2 regions of the Mesorhizobium sp. M2C.T.Ca.TU.002.02.1.1 genome follow, and region 1 is predicted to be linked to the other one. Evidence: predicted binding sites of a transcription regulator. Region 1 holds the regulator's gene; the other holds the start of a gene.
What was found. Region 1 encodes PhoB, which activates phosphate uptake and scavenging genes when phosphate is short. Its sites were predicted from a motif close to TGTCATNNANCTGTCAT; they were not measured.

Region 1 (9,780 bases):
GCATGCGGGTGTCGAGCTCGGTCGCCTTCAGGAACCGGGCAACGGCGCCGAGTTCGGATGCCCGCGCAGTGTCTGCCGGTGTGGTAGACGTCGTGTCGGTCATGATGTCCTCCCGCCGGCTTGCCGTCTGACGCGGATGCCGAAATCGAGCCTAAGAACTATCCGCGCGGGGCGGAAACACAAATCTTTTTGAGAAAACGCCGCGGCTTCAAAGCAATTCCAGGAAAAGTGCGTAGCGGTTTTCCGTCCGGGCAAGGAACAGGAGCGGTTCATTGAACCGCTCCTGCCGCGGCGCAGGGATTTTGATCGAGAGCCGGCAGACTTAGTTGCAGACCTTGACGCTGCCGGCGGGCACGCCCGCGCAGACTTCGTCCTTCTTGATCCAGCCGGCGTCGATGACGACGTTGAGATTGTCCTTGGTGATCGCGATCGGGGTCAGGAACAGCGACTTGACGGCGTTGCCGCCGGGCGTCGTGAAGTCCTTGGCGCCGGCGATATCGCCCATCTTCTTGCCGCCGGCGAGTTGCGAGGCGATCTCGGCGGCGTTCTTGCCAAGCTCGCGCGCGTCCTTCCACACCGACACGGTCTGCGTGCCGAGCGCGATGCGGTTGAGCGCCGCGTGGTCGCCGTCCTGGCCGGAGACCGGAACGGTGCCGGCCAAGCCTTGCGCCGTCAGCGCCGCGACGACGCCGCCGGCGGTGCCGTCATTGGCAGCGACGACCGCGTCGACCTTGTTGTCGTTGGCGGTCAGGAACTGCTCCATGTTCTTCTGCGCGTTGGCGGGCAGCCAGCCGTCGGTATAGGCCTCGCCGACATTCTTGATCTTGCCGCTGTCGATCGCGTCCTTCAGGACTTCCATGGAGCCCGAGAACAGGAAGTCGGCGTTCGGATCGGCGCCAGAGCCCTTGATGAAGACGTAGTTGCCCTCGGGCTTCACCTTGAACACCTCGCGGGCCTGCATGCGCCCGACTTCCTTGTTGTCGAAGGTCAGGTAGAACACGTCCTTGTTCTCGATCAGGCGGTCGTAGCCGACAACCGGGATGCCTTCGTCGAGCGCCTTCTGCACCGCCGGACCGATCGCCGAAGCGTCCTGCGCAAGGATGATCAGCGCGTTGGCGCCCTGCGAGATCAGGCTTTCGACGTCGGTAAGCTGCTTGCCCGGATTGGACTGCGCGTCGGCCGAAATATACTTGTCGCCGGCAGCCTCGATGGCGGCCTTCATCGCCGCTTCGTCGGTCTTCCAGCGCTCTTCCTGGAAATTCGACCACGAGACGCCGATCACCTTGTCCTTCGCCTCGGCGACCGACGCCAGCGTCAGCGACATGGCAACGCCCGCCAGGATGGCGGCTGCGAATTTCTTCATGATATCCTCCCTGCGCCCTGTATGGCGCGACCCAGACTGGCCCGAAGGCCGGCACAGAGGCTTTTTTTCGAGCCTCGAAAAAACACTGATCCAACGCTGTGCCGCTGTCAACTCGGATTCTGATGGTTTTTGAGGTGTCGCGAACTTTTTTTCGAGCTCCGCAATAAATAATGACAGCGTCGGCTGCTTCTGCCAGTATCCCTAGCATGTCACCGGCGGCCCATGGCATCATCAAGCCGTGATGACCAGGAGGAAATACTTCAGCCAATGTCGGTCGGAATCCGCCACGACGATCTGCGCCGGCGCAACCGCGCCATGGTGATTTCGGCCGTGCGCCGCGCCGGTCAGCCATCGCGGACGGAGATCGCAGCCACCACCGGGCTCAGCCACTCGACCATTTCGGCGATTTCCGCCGATCTGATCCAGGAAGGCATTCTCACCGAAAGCAAGGCCAGCGAGCCGACGGCGTTGAAACGCGGCCGGCCGCAGATCGGCCTGGCGCTCAACCCCGAAGCCGCCGCGGTGCTGACTGTGGTGTTGTCGCTGAATTTCCTGTCGGTCGCCGTCATCGACTATGCCGGCCAGGTGATTGCCGAGGAGCAGCAGCGCCTGGACACCCTTGTCATGCCGCGTGAAGAACTGATCGGCGAATGCATGGCGATCGTCCGGCGTCGGCTGCAGGATCCCGACCTCGACGTCGGCAGCGTCGCCCGCATCGCCATGGGTATCCAGGGCATAACCGATTCCCACGCGCGCGCCATGCTGTGGTCGCCGATCACGCCGCTGACCGACATTCCTTTTGCCGACATCCTCGAGAGGGAATTCGGCATTCCAGCCACCATGGAGAACGACTGCAACATGATGGCGGTGGCGCTGCAGTGGCGTGACCCCAACCGCTATCGCGACAATTTCATCGCCATCCTGTTGTCGCACGGCATCGGCATGGGCCTGGTGCTGAAGGGCCAGTTGTTCACCGGCACACATTCCTCCGGCGGTGAGTTCGGGCACATGATCCACCGTCCGGGCGGCGCGCTTTGCCGCTGCGGCCGGCGCGGCTGCGTGGAGGCCTATGCCGGCAACTACGCCATCTGGCGCAGCGCCATGGGCGTAAGCGAGGATGCCGCGCCGACGGACGTCGGCGACGCCGACATGCGAGCGCTGGCGGCAAAGGCGCGCGAGAAGGACGGCCCCGAGCGCGAGGCCTATCGCCGGGCCGGCGAGGCGCTGGGCTTCGGCCTCGGCAGCCTGTTCGCACTCATCGATCCGGCGCCCGTCGCCATGGTCGGCGTCAGCGCGGCCGCCTTCGACCTGATCGAGCCGGCGCTGAGGAAGGCGATTGCCCAGACCGCCGGCGGCCAGCACTCGGAATCGATCTCCTTCGACACCGAGCCGAACGAGCTGCCGCTGATCCGCGAAGGCTGCGCCATGCGCGCGCTGACCTTCGTCGATCAGGAGATTTTCGCGCCGGGAGTTCAGGCAAGAGCGGGCAAGCACGTTGCGTAGGCAGCTTTGAAGTGACAGTTCCGGGTGTCTCGCCAGTCACCGGAGATCAGCGAAGGCCCCGAAGCTTCGTCATTCCAGGGCGGAGCAGGAGCGAAGCTCCGTCGCGAAGACCCTGGGATCCATTCCGTTACCTCGGACGTAGGGCGCAGCGGAGCAGAATTCTGCACCGTGGTGGCGCCTCAAAGCCACGGAATGGATCCTCGGGTCTGCGCTGCGTCGCTGCGCTCCTTGCTCCGCCCGTGGATGACGAAGCACGAGCGTCTCGGCTACCCACAAGCGTGGGTGCGAGAAGTGCCTGCCCGTCAGGACACCTGCCCCCTGGGACTAGTCTTCCCGGATCGCGTAGCCCGCGCCGCGGATGGTGCGGATGACATCCGGCATGCGGCCGTTGTTGACGGCCTTGCGCAGGCGGCCGACATGGACGTCCACGGTGCGCTCGTCGATATAGATCGTCTCGCCCCAGACATTGTCGAGCAGCTGGCTGCGCGAGAACACGCGGCCGGGGTGGCGCATCATGAATTCGAGCAGCCGGAACTCGGTCGGGCCGAGCCTGATCTCGCTCTTCTTGCGGTAGACGCGATGCGATTCGCGGTCGAGCACGATGTCACCGACCTTGAGCACGCTGGACAGCACCTCCGGCTTGGCGCGGCGCAGCAGCGCCTTGACGCGGGCCATGAACTCCGGCGTCGAGAACGGCTTGACCAGATAGTCGTCGGCGCCGGTCGAAAGGCCGCGCACGCGGTCGCTTTCCTCGCCGCGCGCCGTCAGCATGATGATCGGCAGCCGCTCGGTCTCGGGCCGCATCCTGAGACGCCGGCAAAGCTCGATGCCGGACACCGCCGGCACCATCCAGTCGAGCACGAGCAGGTCGGGAACGTTTTCCTGAAGGCGGATTTCGGCCTCGTCGCCGCGGGTCACCACTTCGACCTGGTAACCCTCGGATTCGAGATTGTAGCGGAGCAGCACCCCCAGCGGCTCCTCGTCCTCCACCACCATGATGCGTGGCGCGATCATCGGGGTAACCTTTTCCGTCAGGCCGCCGGCGCCGACATTGCCGTCTCGTCCTGCTTCGGACGGTTGGCGGGCAATTGCGTGCCGGTCAACACATAGTAGGCGTTCTCGGCGATGTTGGTCACATGGTCGCCGATGCGCTCGAGGTTCTTGGCGCAGAACAGAAGATGCGTGCAAGCGGTGATGTTGCGCGGATCTTCCATCATATAGGTCAACAGCTCGCGGAAGACGGATGTGTATTTGACGTCGATGCGTTCGTCGTCGTTGCGAAGCTTGGCCAGCGCCGTGGCGTCGCCCACCGTATATTCCTGGATCACGCCCTGGACCTGGATCAACACCATCTGCGCCATGGAATCGATCGAATGCGTGAGGTCGCGCGGCGCGGCGCTGACGCCGACCGAGCCGACGCGCTTGGCGATGTTCTTGGCGAGATCGCCGATGCGCTCGAGGTCGCCCGCCATGCGGATCGCTCCGACCACGCTGCGCAGGTCGTCGGCCATCGGCTGGCGCTTGGCGATCAGCGTGATGGCGCGGTCGTCGAGCTCGCGCTGCCTTGCGTCCATGATGGCGTCGTCGGAGACGACGCGCTGCGCCAGCGCATTGTCGGTCTCGAGCAGCGCCCTGGTCGAGGCGCCGACCATCGAGGCGGCAAGGTCACCCATGTCGTTGATGAGCCGGCTGATCTGCCTCAGATCCTCGTCGAAGGAGGCGACGGTATGTTCGGCCATGATGATGTCCTCGTATGTCTTCAGCCGAAGCGGCCGGTGATGTAGTCCTGGGTGCGCTTCTCGCGGGGCGAGGTGAAGATCTTCTCGGTCCGGTCGAACTCCACCAGCTCGCCCAGGTACATGAACGCCGTCTGCCGCGAGACGCGCGCCGCCTGCTGCATGTTGTGGGTGACGATGACGATCGTATAGTCGGCCTGCAATTCGTCGATCAGCTCCTCGATCTTGGCCGTCGACAGCGGATCGAGCGCCGAGGCCGGCTCGTCGAGCAGGATGACCTCGGGCTTGACCGCCACGGTGCGGGCGATGCACAGGCGCTGCTGCTGGCCGCCCGAAAGGCTGAGCCCGCTGGCGTTGAGCTTGTCCTTGACTTCGCTCCACAGCGCGGCGCGCTTCAGCGCCTGCTCGACGCGGCTGTCCATCTCGGCCTTGCTGATCTTCTCGTAGAGCCTGACGCCGAAGGCGATGTTTTCATAGATCGACATAGGGAACGGCGTCGGCTTCTGGAACACCATGCCGATCTTGGTCCTGAGCAGGTTGAGGTCCTGCGAGCGGTCGAGGATGTTCTTGCCGTCGAGCAGCACCTGGCCCTCAGCGCTCTGCTTCGGATAGAGCTCGTAGATGCGGTTGAGCACGCGCAGCAGCGTCGACTTTCCGCAGCCCGACGGGCCGATGAAGGCCGTCACGCTGCGCTCGGGCAGGGACAGGTTGATGTCCTTCAGCGCCTTCGACTGGCCATAGTAGAAGTTGAGGTTCTTGACCTCGATCTTGGCCTTCTCGACGGTCGTCTCGGCTACGTTCAGGTCGGTGGACAACATCGGTTTCATCTGTCCTCTCTGCGTCCGGTCAGGCTGCGGGCGAAGATGCTCAGCCCGAGAACCGTCAGGGTGATTATGAGTGCGCCCGTCCAGGCCAGCTGCTGCCACTCCTCGTAAGGGCTGAGAGCAAACTGGAAGATGGTCACCGGCAGGCTGGCCATCGGGGCATTGAGATTGCTCGACCAAAACTGGTTGTTGAGCGCGGTGAAGAGAAGCGGCGCCGTCTCGCCGGAGATGCGCGCGATTGCCAAAAGGATGCCCGTGACGATGCCGGAGAGCGCCGCGCGGTAGGCGACGGAGCGGATCACCACCCAGCGCGGCGCGCCGATTGCCGTACCCGCTTCGCGCAGCGCGTTGGGCACGAGGTTCAGCATGTCCTCGGTGGTGCGCACCACGACGGGGATCACCAGGATCGACAGCGCGACGGCGCCGGCAATCGCGGAGAAGTGTCCCATCGGCCGCACCATCAGCTCGTAGACGAACAGGCCGATGATGATCGAAGGCGCCGACAACAGGATGTCGTTGATGAAGCGCACCACGGTGGTGAGCCTCGAGAAGCGTCCGTACTCGGCCATGTAGGTGCCGGCCAGCACGCCGATCGGCGTGCCGACGATAATGCCGATGACGGTCATCACGATGCTGCCGTAGATGGCGTTGAGCAGGCCGCCGGCATCGCCGGGCGGCGGCGTCATTTCAGTGAACACGGCCAGGTTCACCCCGGAGAGCCCCTTGTAGAGCAGGGCGCCGAGGATCAGCGCCAGCCATGCCAGGCCGATGCCGGCCGCGATGACGCACAGCGCCATCATCACGGCATTCTTGCGCTTGCGGCTTTGGTGAAGCGATTGGGCAGTCGACATCGGTCAGGCTCCCGTGCGGCTATCGATGCGCAACAGCATGTAGCGTGCGAGCGCGAGGATGACGAAGGTGATGATGAACAGGATCAGGCCGAGCGACACCAGCGAGGATGTATAGAGATCGCCATCGGCTTCGGTGAATTCGTTGGCGATGGTCGCCGAGATCGTCGTGCCCGGCGCGAACAGCGAGGCGCTGATGCGGTGCGCGTTGCCGATGACGAAGGTGACGGCCATCGTCTCCCCAAGCGCGCGGCCGAGGCCGAGCATGACGCCGCCCATGATGCCGACGCGGGTGTAGGGGATGACGACGCGCCGGGTCACTTCCCAGGTCGTGCAGCCGATGCCGTAGGCCGATTCCTTCAGCACCGCCGGCACCGTGTCGAACACGTCCTTGGTGATCGAGGTGATGAAGGGCAGCACCATGATGGCGAGGATCAGCGACGAGGTCAGCAGGCCGATGCCGTAGGGCGGACCGGCAAACAGGCTGGAGAGCCCCGGTATGCCGTGGAAAAGACCGATGATGAAGGGCTGCACCGTCGTCTGCAGGAACGGCGCGAAGACGAACAGGCCCCAGATGCCGTAGATGATCGAGGGAATGCCGGCGAGCAGCTCGACCGCGATGCCGATCGGGCGGCGGAGCGGGCGCGGGCAAAGCTCGGTCAGGAAGACGGCGATGCCGATGCCGATCGGCACGGCGATGAGGATGGCGATGGCCGAGGTGACGATGGTGCCGTAGATGGGCGCGAGCGCGCCGAAATTCTCGGTGACCGGGTTCCAGGATTCGGTGGTCAGGAAGGAGAAGCCGAATTTCGACAGCGCCTGCCACGAGCCGGCGACCAGCGAGATCGCGACGCCGCCGAGGAGAACCAGCACGAGGATGGCGGAAAGACGCGTGGCCGTCCGGAAGACCATGTCGGTGACGGCGAAGCGGCGCACCGTCGCTTCCCTGGTCCGCATAGCGGATGATGTCGCAGCTTCGGAAACGGCTGTCATTGAGCCCCTCGCATTTCGAAAGAGACAGGAGGGCGCCGGAGGCGCCCTTCCCTTGTTCCGCGGGAATTACATGCCGGAATAGAGCGGCTTGCCGCTCGCGTCGACGATGTCCTTGCCCCACATTTCCTCGACGCTCTTCACGACGGCGTCGGGCATCGGGACGTAGTCCAGGCCGGCGGCCAGCTCGTCGCCCTTGGCGTACGACCAGGCGAAGAATTTGAGCGCTTCGGTCGTGGCCGCGGCATCGTCGGGCTTCTTGTAGACGAGGATCCAGGTGGCCGACGTCATCGGCCAGGATTCGGCGCCCGGCTGGTTGGCCAGGATGACGCCGTAGCCCGGCTGCGAGCTCCAGTCGGCATTGGCCGCGGCGGCCGAGAAGGCAGCGGCGGTCGGCTCGACCTTCTTGCCGTCCTTGTTCACCATGTCGGCATAGGTGAGCTTGTTCTGCTTGGCATAGGCATATTCGACATAGCCGATCGCGCCACCGGTCTGCGAGACGTTGTTGGCGACGCCTTCATTGCCCTTGGCGCCGATGCCAACCGGCCATTCGAGCGCGGTGTTGACACCGACCTTCGACTTCCAGTCGGCGCTGACGTCGGCCAGGTAGTAGCTGAAGTTGAACGTGGTGCCCGAGCCGTCCGAACGGTGGACGACGGCGATCGCCTGGTCGGGCAGCTTGACGTCGGGGTTGAGCTTCTTGATCGCTTCGTCGTTCCAGTTGGTGATCTTGCCGGCGAAGATGTCGGCCAGCGTCGGACCGTCGAGCACCAGTTCGCCCGGCTTGACGCCTTCGAGGTTGACGACCGGAACGATGCCGCCCATCACCATCGGGAACTGCGCGAGCCCGGTGGAGTCGAGATCCTCGCCCTTCAGCGGCGCGTCGGAAGCGCCGAAGGTCACGGTCTTGGCCTTGATCTGCTTGATGCCGCCGCCGGAGCCGATCGACTGATAGTTGAGACCGATGCCGGTCTCCTTCTTGTAGGCGTCGGCCCACTTCGCATAGATCGGATAGGGGAAGGTGGCGCCGGCGCCGGAGATGTCGGCAGCCATCGCGGCGGCCATGCTAAGGGTTGATGCCGCAGCCATTGCAATCGCAACGGCCGCCGAGCGGATGAAATGTCTCATGTGGCCTGCTCCTGTTCGGAAGATGGTCTTTCGGCACCCGTTCTATCGGCGCCCGGTGAGCGCAATAGCCCTCGATTATTACAGTCGCATGACAGTTTCGTGTCAGCCCGGTAACGCCTGAAAAGGGGCTGCCTGGAGAGGCCCGCGCCGGCCCCGAAGGACCGGCCGGAGTTTGCCGCGGAAATCAGCAACTTGTCTGGCTTTTGAAGCAAAATTTATCCCGGCGGCCATGACCATGGCCGCCGGGAAATAAAATCCGGACGAGAGCGCGTTGCCTGAATGCCAGAGCGGATCATGGCGTGGCCATCGCCGAAAACAGGTCCGTTGGGGTAGAGTCGACGCTGTTCCTTGTTGGCGGTCGCTGCTCCCGCCCGTAACCGAAGAGCGGAATCAACAGCCACATTGTCCGAGCTTGGTTTTTGCTTTGGTATGGTGCGATCGCACCATACGCATGCGTCAGTCTCTTGCCGCAGTCCTGCCCGCCAAATTCGTTTTAACCGGCGTTGCGCCGGGTCTCGACGTCCGAGCCCAGCCAGCGATCGAGCTTTTCGAGCAGCGCCCGCGGACTGATCGGCTTCGGCAGGTAATCGTCCATGCCGGCTTCCAGACAGCGTTCGCGGTCGCCCTTCAGCGCATGCGCGGTCACGCCGACGATCGGCACATGCGTGCCCATATCCTCCTCGAGCCGGCGGATGGCGCCGGTCGCCTCCAGCCCGTTCATTTCCGGCATCGACACATCCATCAGGATCATGCGCGGATTGAGCTTGCCGAAAGCCTCGAGCGCCTTGCGGCCGTTGCCGACGATCTCGAAGCGGTAGCCGGTCTCGCCGAGGATCTGGGTGAACACCAGCTGGTTCACCTCATTGTCCTCGGCGACGAGGATGTCGAGCCCGCGCTCCGCGTCGGTTGGGCGTGGACGCGCCCGCACCGGCGGCGGCTGCAGCATGGCGCGCTCCGACGCCGCTGCCTGTGCCGGCGCGGCTTGCGGGGGGCTGCTGCCGACGGCGGGTTGCGTCGCGGCGCTGCTATGACGATGGCGCTGGATGGTCGCGACCAGCGTTTCCAGGAGGATGGAGGAACGCGCCGGCTTGATAAGCTGCGCATCGATGCCGAGGTCGCGATAGGTCGTGTTGGCAAGCGACTGGTCGACAGAGGTCAGCATGATGATGGGCGTATGCGCCAGGCCCGCCGTGTTGCGCACGATGCGGGCCATCTCGGCGCCGGTCATGCCGGGCATCTGGTAGTCGAGCACGACGCAGTCGACCGGCACGCCATAGGCGGCGGCGGCAATCAGCACCTTCAACCCCTCGGCGCCGCTTTCGGCCGCACAGGAATCGAACGTCCACGACGCCATCTGCTCGCTCAGGATCGAGCGGTTGACGGCGTTG
Region 2 (4,768 bases), on a different contig from region 1:
CGTCCGCGGTCGGCGCTATCGCTTCGGGATCGAGTCCGCTGTCGATCAGGGCGCGGCGGAAGAAGGTCACGGGGATCTCGGCGCGCATCGTCTCGGCAATCGCCTTCGAGAACAGCCAGATGGCGCGGTCGCCGAGCATCGGCTTGAGCAGGTCGCGCAGCGTGAACCATTCGGCGTAGATGCGGTGGGCGGCGGGCGAATGAAGCAGGATGCGCTTCATGTTGGTCATGCGGCCGCGCAGCTTAAGCTCGCGGTCGTGCTCGGCACGGATCTCGTCGGAAGCGGTCGCGTAGTCGATCGGCGAAAGCTGCGCCATCGCGATCAGACCAGCGTAGCATGCAACGCCGGCGCGCCGCGTAGGGTGTTGGAGACGGTGCAGATATCCTCAGCATCGGCCAGGATGCGCTGCTTGGTAGCGGCATCGAGGTCGCCGGCGATCTCCAGTTTGATGGTGAACGTTTCGATGCGCGATGGCTCGTGCTTCGCCTTCTCGCCGGTGACATCCGCCCTTACCTCGCCAAGCCGGTCGGCGACGCCAAGGCGCGTTGCGGCGATGCGTGCGCTGAGCACCATGCAGGCGGCCAAAGAGGCATAGAGCAGGTCGAGCGGGCTGAAGCCCGGAGCGCTGACTTGCGTGACCACGTCGATGGCGCCGCCGGTCGGGGTGGTGATCACTGGCAGGCCGCCCGGCGGCAGGACGGCGAGCGCGCCAGTGTTGCGGGTCCTGATCTTCAGGTCTGCCATCGTGAAGTCTCCAATTTTGGAGACATTGATAGCGGAGGGGAATTCACTGAGGCAATCGTCGGCGCGGATCGTGGGCGATTGGCGTTTCCTCGCCCCCATGAAATGGGGGAGAGGTGGCTCGGCAAAGCCGAGACGGAGAGGGGGAGCGCCCTACGAAGGCCCCTCTCCGTCCGCTTTGCGGACACCTCTCCCCGCCTTTGGCGGGGCGAGGAACCCAAGTCCTGAAACGCTACTTCGTCAGGTCGAGCGCCGCGGTCAGATCGCCCATCGGCGGCTGGTCGTTGTTGCGCAGCGCCTTGTCGCGGGCGACGATGCCGGGCAGCACCGGCAGGTCGTAGCGGTTGGTGATGAAGCGCAGGATCGAGGTGGTGTCGTACTGGGTGTGGTCGACGATACCCATCTTGGCATAGGGCGAGATGATGAAGGCCGGGATGCGGTTGCCCGGGCCCCAGCGGTCGGCCTTAGGCGGCGCGACGTGGTCCCAGAAGCCGCCATTCTCGTCATAGGTGATGACGACCAGCATGTGAGCCCATTGCGGGCTCTTCTCCAGATGCGAAACGAGGTCGGCCAGGTGCTGGTCGCCGGAGGTCACATCGGCATAGCCGGCATGTTCGTTGAGGTTGCCCTGCGGCTTGTAGAAGGTGACGGCCGGCAGCTTGCCGTCGTCGATCGCCTTGATGAACTCGACGCCGTCGAGGCCGCCATCCTTGATGTGCTCGGCGCGCGCGGCCGTGCCCGGCGCATAGGCCGCGAAATAGTTGAAGGGCTGGTGGTGGAACTGGAAATTCGGCACCGGCGTCGCGTTCTTGCCGTCGAGCGCGGCCTGCCAGGCGCCCGAGTACCAGGCCCAGGAAATGCCCTTCAGCGACAACAGGTCACCGATGGTGATCTCGTGCTGCGGCGGCAGCGTGGTCGGCTGCGCCGGATCGGCCAGTGCCTTGTCGCCGCCCTCGGCCGGCTTGTTGGCGCTCGGCTGGTAAGGCGGCTGCATGGTGTTGACGGCGTAGAAGTCGGGCGTGATGGCGCCGTCATTGGCGAATTTCGGCACGCCGCCAAGTGCGGAGGCCGGTGAGTTGTCGGCCGGCTTCAGCGTCACGCCGTCCGGTTCGACGACGGCGATCTGGCCCTTCACCGGGCTGGTGTCGGCGTTCGGGTAATAAGGCGCGCAGGCGCAGGCGAGCATGAAGTGGTTGAGGAAGGAGCCGCCGAAGGCGCCCTGGAAGAAATTGTCCGCCAGCACGTATTTCTTGGCGATCGCCCACATCGGCAGGTTGGAGCCATCGTAATGGCCCATCACCAGCGAGCCGGAATCGGCCCAGGCGACGAACTTGTCGTTCTTGCCGCCGTCGATCTGCATCTGCCCCTGGTAGAAGCGGTGCCAGAGATCGTGCGTGACGACGTTGGTGCCCTCGTTGAAGCCTTTGGGATCGTCGATCGCGAATGTCGCGTTGGCGAGATGCGCGCTCTGCGCCTCCGTCACCGCCGGCGTGACGCCCTTGCCGGTCAGCCCGCCCCAAGCCGGCGGCAGTTCGGAAAGCGGCGTGCCGTCGCGGTCGAGCTGGCGCGCCTGGCCGGGCGACACGTTGGCCAGGCCGTTGGCGCCGGGGAAGCCGCCATAGAGGTTATCGAAGCTGCGGTTCTCGGCGTAGATGATGACGACGGTGTCGATCTTGTCATAGCCGGGAGGAGCCGCGCGAGCAGCGGCGGAGAGCGATGCCAGCGCCGTGGAGGCGAGGCAAAGGGAGAGAAAGGTTCGGGTCATCGGGAAATGCCTCGTGGCTTGGGAATGGCTGGAGGACGGCAATGCAGGGACGCAGCTGCATCAATGCCCAGCTACTTCGACGCCTTGTCACCCATGTGACAGTTCCGCAGCGCCCGAACACGGTTTCGTGAGCGGGGAAGCCAGTCATCAATCCGTTGCACTAGCCTCCTACTTCGCCAAAGGACCCAGGGATGTTGCCGAAGATGATGGGACGTTGGAGAAATCAGGCGATCGCCATTGGCGCGGCCGCGATGGTCGTCTTGACCGCGCCTGCCAACACCGCGCAGCCTTCCGGCGTCCATCCCGGCCCGATGTCACGCCAGGACGCCTTCGCCCGCGCCGAGGCGCTGACGGCGTTGGGGCGGCAGATGTTCTTCGATCCGTCGCTCTCGGCCTCGGGCAAGCAGGCCTGCTCGTCCTGCCATGATCCCAACCACGCCTTCGGACCGGCATCGGCGGCACCCGTCGAGATGGGCGGACCTAACCTCGACCGGCCCGGCATTCGCGCCGTGCCGTCGCTGCGCTACCTGCAGGCCGCGCCCGCCTTCACCGAGCATTTCTACGACTCCGAGGATGAAGGCGACGAGAGCGTCGACAACGGCCCGACCGGCGGCCTGACCTGGGACGGCCGTGCCGACAATGGCAAGGATCAGGCGAGGATCCCGCTGCTGTCGCCCTTCGAGATGGGCAACAAGGACGAGGGCGCCGTGGTCGCCAGTCTGCGCAAAGCGCCCTATGCCGATGCCTTCAAGGCTGCCTTCGGCGCCGATGTCTTCGAGCACCCTCAGGACGCCTTCGACGCCGCCGTGGAGGCGCTCGGCACCTTCGAGCAGAGCAGCACCGATTTCTATCCCTATTCCAGCCGTTACGACGCCTTCCTTGCCGGCAAGGCGCAGCTCTCGGCGCAGGAACGGCGCGGCCGCATGCTGTTCGAGGACGAGGCGAAGGGCAATTGCGCGAGCTGCCATTTGAGCGAGCCCGCCAATGACGGTGAGCCGCCGCAATTCACCGATTACGGCCTGATCGCGATCGCAGTGCCGCGCAATCCGGCGATCCCCGCCAATGCGGATCCTAATTATGTCGACCTTGGCCTGTGCGGTCCGCTGCGCACCGACTTCAAGGGGCGGACGGAATATTGTGGGCTGTTCAAGACGCCGACCTTGCGCAACGTGGCCTTGCGCAAAAGCTTCTTCCACAATGGCTACTTCCACACGCTGCGCGAGGCGGTCGCCTTCTACGCCAGCCGCGACAGCGATCCCGCGCGTTGGTATCCGAAGAAGGCCGATGGCATGGTCGACAAATTCGACGACCTGCCGAAAGCCTACTGGCCGAACCTCAACACCGACCCACCGTTCAACGGCAGGAAACCCGGCGACAAGCCGGCGCTGACCGACGCCGAGATCGACGACATCGTCGCCTTCCTCGGCACGCTGACCGACGCCGACCAGGCGGGGCAGTAGGGCCAATGGCTACGGAGATCGGTAGACGCACGGCCTGATTGCAGCCGAGGTCCGGATATCCACCATAAATGTGTGCCAATGTGAGCCACGTCATAGGAACGCCAAGTCGCGCCTGCTATGTTGCCCATCTCTTCACAGATGGAGTCTCCGATGAGGTTCGTCGCGGTGCAGGAGCCGCCCGGGAGCAGCTGGGCGGTGTTCGATGCGGGCAATGGGGCGCCGGCGGAATATGCCGGGCGGGTGCTTATCGGCCTGACATGGCGTGAGGCCCGCTGGTTCGTCGCCGCGGGCAATGACCATGCAGCCTGGCCGCGGCCCAGCCGGCCAGCCGGGCAACTGCGGCTCGTCAGCGGAGGCGGCTCGCAGCCGATCCGGGAAAGGCACGGCCAAACAGGCGGTTGAGAAGGCGCGCTGCCAGATTGATTCAAGGCAGCACGGCCGTGGTTGCACCCTCTGATTGCGCCGGCGCGTAGCGGCTCACCACCATGCCGCAGGCATAGGCCTTCGAGCCGAGAAGCTTCAGGCCTGAAAAACCACCCTGGTCGAAGATGCGGCGGCCGCTGCCCAGCACCGCCGGATTGATGAAGAGCTGGAATTCGTCGACCAGGCCCGCGGCGATCAGCGCGGACGCAAAGCCCGCACCGCCGAATACGGCGATGTCGCTGCCCGCGCCTTGCTTCAGCGCATCGACCTCGCGCGGCAGGTCGCCGCTGACGACCCGTGTGCGCTCCCAGCGCGACGCCTCGAGCTTATCGCTCGCCACCACCTTCTCAGCCTCGACGATGCGTTGCGCGAAGGCGTA

Region 2: EOD07_RS19445 (acid phosphatase) is a predicted target of PhoB. The motif match lies at 2,649-2,665, and genes of this name have one in related genera.

The regions. Positions count from the first base shown of each region.
Region 1 is NZ_RZTO01000113.1:460-10,239, forward strand. It holds partial or broken gene EOD07_RS08790 (sugar ABC transporter permease) at 1-103, opposite strand, end outside; gene xylF (D-xylose ABC transporter substrate-binding protein) at 323-1,363, opposite strand; gene EOD07_RS08800 (ROK family protein) at 1,631-2,866, shown strand; gene phoB (phosphate regulon transcriptional regulator PhoB) at 3,191-3,880, opposite strand; gene phoU (phosphate signaling complex protein PhoU) at 3,898-4,605, opposite strand; gene pstB (phosphate ABC transporter ATP-binding protein PstB) at 4,626-5,429, opposite strand; gene pstA (phosphate ABC transporter permease PstA) at 5,426-6,277, opposite strand; gene pstC (phosphate ABC transporter permease subunit PstC) at 6,281-7,267, opposite strand; gene pstS (phosphate ABC transporter substrate-binding protein PstS) at 7,334-8,392, opposite strand; partial or broken gene EOD07_RS08835 (response regulator) at 8,886-9,780, opposite strand, start outside.
Region 2 is NZ_RZTO01000368.1:418-5,185, forward strand. It holds gene EOD07_RS19435 (hypothetical protein) at 1-316, opposite strand, end outside; gene EOD07_RS19440 (OsmC family protein) at 322-744, opposite strand; gene EOD07_RS19445 (acid phosphatase) at 974-2,506, opposite strand; gene EOD07_RS19450 (cytochrome-c peroxidase) at 2,758-3,966, shown strand; gene EOD07_RS19455 (hypothetical protein) at 4,117-4,368, shown strand; gene EOD07_RS19460 (dihydrofolate reductase family protein) at 4,391-4,768, opposite strand, start outside.